Tomitella gaofuii: one gene and its partner. The protein of the gene in region 2 interacts with the protein of the main gene of each other region in a pairwise test. Links are inferred from orthologs where the notes say so. Each region holds a gene or a part of one and is shown on either strand. Other genes may lie near its edges. The genes, in order: thrS and rplA.

Region 1 (3,313 bases), 1.6 Mb from region 2 along the record:
GCCGAGCAGTTGCGGCAGCACCTTGGTGCCGCCGACGACCGTGATGTAGTTGGCGTCCCCGCCCCAGCGCGGCACCACATGCTGGTGCAGGTGCGCGGCCAGCGATCCCCCCGCGGCGGAACCCAGGTTGATCCCCACGTTGAACGCGTGCGGGTGCGACACGGCGCGGATGGTGCGCAGCGCCTGTTGGGTGAACGCCATGAGCTCGGCGCTCTCGCCCTGGTCGAGGTCCTCGAGCCCCGCGACGTGCCGGTACGGCAGCACCATCAGGTGCCCCGGGTTGTACGGGTACAGGTTGAGCACGGCGTAGACGGACTCGCCGCGCGCGACGACCAGGCCGTCCTCATCGCGCATGCGCGGGATGTCGCACAGCGGGCATCCGCTGGACTCGCCGGGCGGGATGGTGGGCGCCTCGGCCACATACGAGAGTCGGTGCGGCGTCCAGATGCGCTCGAGCCGGTCGTCGTCCCCCACCCCCGTGGACCGGATCCCCGCGCCCCCGGCACCGCCGAGCGGGTCCGGACCGGCGTCCGCCGTGCGTTCGCGGCCCGCCGCCGGGCTCTCCCCCGTCACTCCGGGCCCTCCCCCTGCTCGAACGACGCCTGCATCGCTTCCGCCGTGGGCGAGGCGTTCTCGCGCCTGCCGACCCACCCGGTGATGAGCGCGACGGCGTCGTCCACCGGCACCCCGTTGACCTGGGTCCCGTCGCGGAAGCGGAAGCTCACGGCGCCCGCCTCCACGTCGCGCTCGCCGGCCAGCAGCATGAACGGCACCTTCTGCGTGGTGTGCGTGCGGATCTTCTTCTGCATGCGGTCGTCGGAGGTGTCCACCTCGGCCCGCACGCCGGTCTTCTTGAGCCGCGAGGCGATCCCGAACAGGTGGTCCTCGAACGCCTCCGCCACCGGGATGCCCATCACCTGCACCGGCGCGAGCCACGCGGGGAAGGCACCGGCGTAGTGCTCGGTGAGCACGCCGAAGAAGCGCTCGATGGAGCCGAACAGCGCCCGGTGGATCATCACCGGGCGGTGCTTGGCGCCGTCGGAGCCGGTGTACTCGAGCTCGAAGCGCTCGGGCTGGTTGAAGTCGAGCTGGATGGTGGACATCTGCCAGTTGCGTCCCAGCGCGTCCTTGACCTGCACGGAGATCTTGGGCCCATAGAATGCGGCCCCGCCCGGGTCCGGCACCAGCTCCAGGCCGGAGGCCTCGCCCACCTCGCGCAGGGTCTCGGTGGCCTCCTCCCACGTGGCGTCGTCGCCGACGTACTTGTCCGGATCCTTGGTGGACAGCTCCAGGTAGTAGTCGTCCAGGCCGTAGTCCTTGAGCAGGTCCAACACGAACTCGAGCGTGCGGGCGAGCTCGGCGCGCATCTCCTCGCGGGTGCAGTAGATGTGGGCGTCGTCCTGGGTCATCCCGCGCACGCGGGTGAGCCCGTGCACCACGCCGGACTTCTCGTACCGGTACACCGACCCGAACTCGAACAGCCGCAGCGGCAGTTCCCGGTACGAGCGGCCCCGCGAACGGAAGATCAGGTTGTGCATGGGGCAGTTCATGGGCTTGACGTAGTAGTCCTGCCCCGGCTTGCGCAGCGTGCCGTCCTCGTTGTACTCCGCGTCGAGGTGCATCGCGGGGAACATGCCCTCGCGGTACCAGTCCAGGTGGCCGGACACCTCGTACAGGTTCCCCTTGGTGATGTGCGGGGTGCTGACGAACTCGTAGCCCTCCTCGATGTGCCGGCGGCGCGAGTAGTCCTCCATCTCCTTGCGCACGATCCCGCCGCGCGGGTGGAAGACCGGCAGCCCCGACCCGAGCTCGTCGGGAAAGCTGAACAGGTCCAGCTCCGCTCCCAGCCGGCGGTGGTCGCGCTTCTCCGCCTCGGCGAGCAGCGCCAGGTACTCGTCCTGGCGCTCCTTCGACTCCCACGCGGTGCCGTAGACCCGCTGCAGGTCCTCGCGGCTCTGATCGCCGCGCCAGTAGGCGGCCGAGCTGCGGGTGAGCGTGAACGCCGGGATGTGCTTGGTGGTGGGGATGTGCGGGCCACGGCACAGGTCGCCCCACACGCGCTCGCCCGTCCGCGGGTCGAGGTTGTCGTAGATGGTCAGCTCCTTGCCGCCCACCTCCATGACCTCCGGGTCGTCGAATGGCGACATGTCGCCTGTCGATTTATCACTGATCAACTCGAGCTTGAACGGCTCGGACGCCAGCTCCGCCCGGGCGTCGTCGAGATCGTCGACGACGCGGCGGGAGAACCGCTGCGCCCCCTTGATGATCTTCTTCATCCGCTTCTCGAGGCGGGCGAGATCCTCCGGGGTGAACGGCTCGGCCACCTGGAAGTCGTAGTAGAAGCCGTTCTCGATGGGCGGGCCGATGCCCAGCTTGGCTTCGGGGAACTCCTGCTGCACCGCCTGGGCCAGCACGTGCGCGCACGAGTGGCGGATGACGCTGCGCCCGTCGTCGGTGTCCGCCGCGACGGCTTCCACCTCGACGTCGACGTCCGGCACCCAGGCCAGGTCGCGCAGCTGGCCGTCGCCGTCGCGCGCGACGACGATCGCGTCGGGGCCCTTGCCCGGCAGGCCCGCATCGTGGACCGCCTTCCCGACGGACGTCCCGGCCGGCACCCGGACGGTCGGGGCGGCAAGGCTGTTCACGGCTCCGGAAGACACGGCTGCGGGGCTCCTACTCGCTCGTCGCGGCGACTGCATACCCGGCAGCCGCCTATCCATACGATCGTATCGGTACTCGAGCGCGCCGCTGCAGGTGGCGCGCCCGAGTACCGTCCGCAGCGGATACGGCGCCGGTGGCGGGCGGACGTGGCCCGTCACCGGCGGCGGATGTCAGGCGGTGGCCACCGCGACGCCGTCGGACAGATCGTTGAGCTCGTAGGCGCCCTTGCCGTCGATCGACTCGCGGATGATGTCCGCGTGCCCGGCGTGGCGTGCGTACTCCTCGATGGCGTGCAGAGCCACCCAACGCAGCGGCCACGACTCGAGATCGTCGGGGAACCACGGCTGGTCCGGCACCGGGACAGGCCGCTCGAGGTCGGCCGTGGCCAGGTGCTCCTCCACCCAGTCCGCCTGGGCCCGCAGCCCGTCGATGAGCGTCTGCGCCGTGTCGCCGTCACGGATCGCGCCGGGCTGGATGCCGCCCGCCGCCCAGTCCGCGTCGTCGTACGCGCCGGCGTCGGGGACGAAGTCCGCGTCGAGCTGCGCCAGCAACCCCTTCGACGACACGAACAGCACGTGCCGGGCGAGCGCGCCCAGGCTCATCTTCGACGCGCTCGGGGTGGAGCGGATCTGCTCGTCGGACAGGCCGTGCA
Region 2 (3,075 bases):
CTTCAGGCCCAGCCCGGAGACGACCTCGCGGACGACCTTGATGACCTGGATCTTCTTGTCGCCAGCCGACTCGAGCACGACGTCGAACTCGTCCTGCTCGGCGGCGGCGTCATCCCCGCCGGCCGGGGCGGCACCCGGGGCTGCGACGGCGACCGGGGCGGCCGCGGTGACCTCGAAGGTCTCCTCGAAGGCCTTCACGAACTCGGAGAGCTCGAGGAGGGTGAGCTCCTTGAAAGCGTCGAGCAGTTCTTCAGTGCTGAGCTTCGCCATGGTGGCGGTCCTTCCTGTCAGTCTGGTCCCCACCCGCCGCGTGTCGGACGAGGTGGGGTGCGCACGCGCGTGCGCATCGGTGTGTACGTGGCCCGCGTGCGCGGATCACGCGGCGGCGTCGCCCTCCGCGGCCTTCTTGTCCTGCAGCGCCGCACCCAGGCGCGCAACCTGGGAGGCCGGGGCGTTGAACAGCCCGGCGGCCTTGGTGAGGTTGCCCTTCATCGCGCCTGCGAGCTTCGCCAGCAGGACGTCGCGCGATTCGAGATCAGCGAACTTCTCGACCTCATCCACGCTCAGCGTGGCGCCGTCGAGGTAGCCCCCCTTGATGACCAGCGACTTGTGGTCCTTGGAGAACTTCTTGATCGCCTTGGCCGCGTCCACGGCCTCTCCCCTGACGAAGGCAATCGCCGTGGGACCGACGAACAGGTCGTCCAGCCCCTCGACACCGGCCTCCGCCGCAGCACGCTTGACCAGCGTGTTCTTGGCGATCGAGTAGGTGACGTCCGAACCGAGTGCGCGACGCAGCTCCATCAGTGCGGGGACCGAGAGTCCACGGTATTCCGTCACGACGGCCGCGTGCGATTCCCGGAAACGTTCGGCGATCTCCGCAACCGCGGTGACCTTCTCCGGCTTGGCCATGCTTCGCCTCCTTTCTTGCACTCGTGTGCCCGGAGACGACTGACGCCCCGGCGCAGGGCGCACGGGGCGTGTGAGGGGAACCGCGTCGGGGCACCCGAAGGCGCCCGTGCATTCCCCAACCTCGTTCTCCTGCGTGGGCCGCCGGGTCGCTCCCGGACCTTCGTCCGCCTGCGCGAAGCAGACGGTGTCCAACGGTCTTCGGTAGAACTTCGATCGAGTCGAACTTCTGCGAGAAGACTACCCGACGCCGACGAAGCGCACCACACCACCCCCTGCCGGTGTCAACGCAGAGGGCCGGCCGCCCCGTGGGGAGCGGCCGGCCCTCGTGCCGGTCGGCGGTCGGCGATCCCGCCGCTGAGCCTTGTGCGTACCTCTACTCGCTGTCGTCGAGAAGCCGCGTGGTGCGCGTCGGGTCCACCGGGATGCCCGGTCCGGTGGTCGTCGCGATCGTGACCTTCTTGATGTAGCGCCCCTTCGCCGAGGACGGCTTGACCCGCAGCACCTCATCGATGGCGGCACCGTAGTTCTCCACGAGCTGGTTCGGCTCGAAGGACGCCTTGCCGATCACGACGTGCAGGTTCGCCTGCTTGTCCACGCGGAAGTTGATCTTGCCGCCCTTGATGTCGGCCACGGCCTTCGCGACGTCGTTGGTCACCGTACCGGTCTTGGGGTTCGGCATCAGGCCGCGCGGGCCCAGGACGCGCGCAATGCGGCCGACCTTCGCCATCTGGTCGGGCGTGGCGATCGCCGCGTCGAAGTCGAGCCAGCCGCCCTGGATGCGCTCGATGAGATCCTCGGCGCCGACCGCGTCGGCGCCGGCCTCCTCGGCCTCAGTGGCCTTCGCGCCCGCCGCGAAGACGATGACGCGGGCGGTCTTGCCCGTGCCGTGCGGGAGGTTGACGGTGCCGCGCACCATCTGGTCCGCCTTGCGGGGGTCCACGCCGAGCCGCATCGCGACCTCCACCGTCGCGTCCATCTTCGACGAGGAGGTCTCCTTGGCCAGTCCGACGGCCTGAAGGGGGGTGTAGAGGTTCGCCGCGTCGATCTTCTCCGCCGCGGCGAGGTACGCCTTGCTGCGCTTTGCCATGAGTGTGCTGTCCTTTGAGGTCAGTCGTGGTGACGGGCCTGGCCGGCCCTCCCACGGTTCCGGTATCGAACGGGGATCGCGTCCCCCGGGGCGCACGGCCGCCGGGAACGGGTCAGCCCTTCACCTCGATACCCATGGAACGGGCGGTGCCGGCGATGGTCTTCGCGGCGGCATCGATGTCGTTGGAGTTGAGGTCCGGCTCCTTGGTCTTGGCGATCTCCTTGACCTGGTCCATGGTGACCGAACCGACTTTGTTCTTGTGCGGCTCGCCGGAACCCTTGGCCACGTTGGCCGCCTTGAGCAGCAGCTTCGCCGCCGGAGGCGTCTTCAACTTGAAGTCGAAGGAGCGGTCCTCGTAGACGGAGATCTCCACCGGCACCACATTGCCGCGCTGCGATTCCGTCGCGGCGTTGTAGGCCTTGCAGAACTCCATGATGTTGACGCCGTGCTGACCGAGCGCCGGACCGACGGGCGGGGCCGGGTTGGCCTGGCCTGCCTGGATCTGGAGCTTGATGAGCCCAGCGAGCTTCTTCTTCTTGGGGGGCATCTTTCGTTTCCTATCACTGCCCCCGGCTTGCGGCCGGGGCTGTCATCGATGCGTGAAGGGCCCGGTCAGATCTTCGAGACCTGCCCGAAGTTCAGTTCCACCGGCGTCTCACGACCGAAGATGGACACCAGGACCTTCAGCTTCTGCTGTTCGACGTTGACCTCGCTGATGCTGGCGGGCAGCGTCGCGAAGGCCCCGTCCATGATCGTCACGGACTCGCCGATCTCGAAATCGACCTCGACGGCCGGCCTCGCGGCCGACTCGCCGGCGGCCGACGCCGACACCTTGCCTGCCCCGGACTTCTTCTTCTCGCCCTGGGGCAGCAGGAACTTGACGACGTCCTTCAGGCTCAACGGGGACGGCTTCGAGGTGGCGCCCACGAAGCCGGTCACGCCGGGGGTGTTGCGCACGGCGCCCCACGACTCGTCGTTGAGTTCCATCCGGACGAGGATGTAGCCGGGCAGGATCTTCCGGTTGACCTGCTTGGGCTGGCCGTTCTTGATCTCGGTGACCTGCTCGGTGGGAACCTCCA

What was found.
Region 1: the proteins of rplA (region 2) and thrS interact in binary tests that used the Escherichia coli proteins (3 or more experiments, as listed by UniProt). The link is inferred for Tomitella gaofuii from one-to-one orthologs.

The regions. Positions count from the first base shown.
Region 1 is NZ_CP059900.1:2,496,293-2,499,605, forward strand. Bases 116-3,113 are described here. They hold thrS (threonine--tRNA ligase), read right to left. Parts: upstream 2,661-3,113; coding sequence 570-2,660; downstream 116-569. Other genes in these bases: H4F70_RS11600 (ATP adenylyltransferase), read right to left, coding at 116-489; H4F70_RS11610 (mycothiol transferase), read right to left, coding at 2,832-3,113. Outside these bases: more of H4F70_RS11600, read right to left, coding at 1-115; more of H4F70_RS11610, read right to left, coding at 3,114-3,313. UniProt on the Escherichia coli protein: Catalyzes the attachment of threonine to tRNA(Thr) in a two-step reaction: L-threonine is first activated by ATP to form Thr-AMP and then transferred to the acceptor end of tRNA(Thr). The rate-limiting step is amino acid activation in the presence of tRNA.
Region 2 is NZ_CP059900.1:866,407-869,481, reverse strand. What follows is about bases 140-2,899. They hold rplA (50S ribosomal protein L1), read right to left. Parts: upstream 1,997-2,899; coding sequence 1,283-1,996; downstream 140-1,282. Other genes in these bases: nusG (transcription termination/antitermination protein NusG), read right to left, coding at 2,609-2,899; rplK (50S ribosomal protein L11), read right to left, coding at 2,109-2,543; rplJ (50S ribosomal protein L10), read right to left, coding at 376-909; rplL (50S ribosomal protein L7/L12), read right to left, coding at 140-270. Outside these bases: more of rplL, read right to left, coding at 1-139; more of nusG, read right to left, coding at 2,900-3,075. UniProt on the Escherichia coli protein: One of the primary rRNA binding proteins, it binds very close to the 3'-end of the 23S rRNA. Forms part of the L1 stalk. It is often not seen in high-resolution crystal structures, but can be seen in cryo_EM and 3D reconstruction models.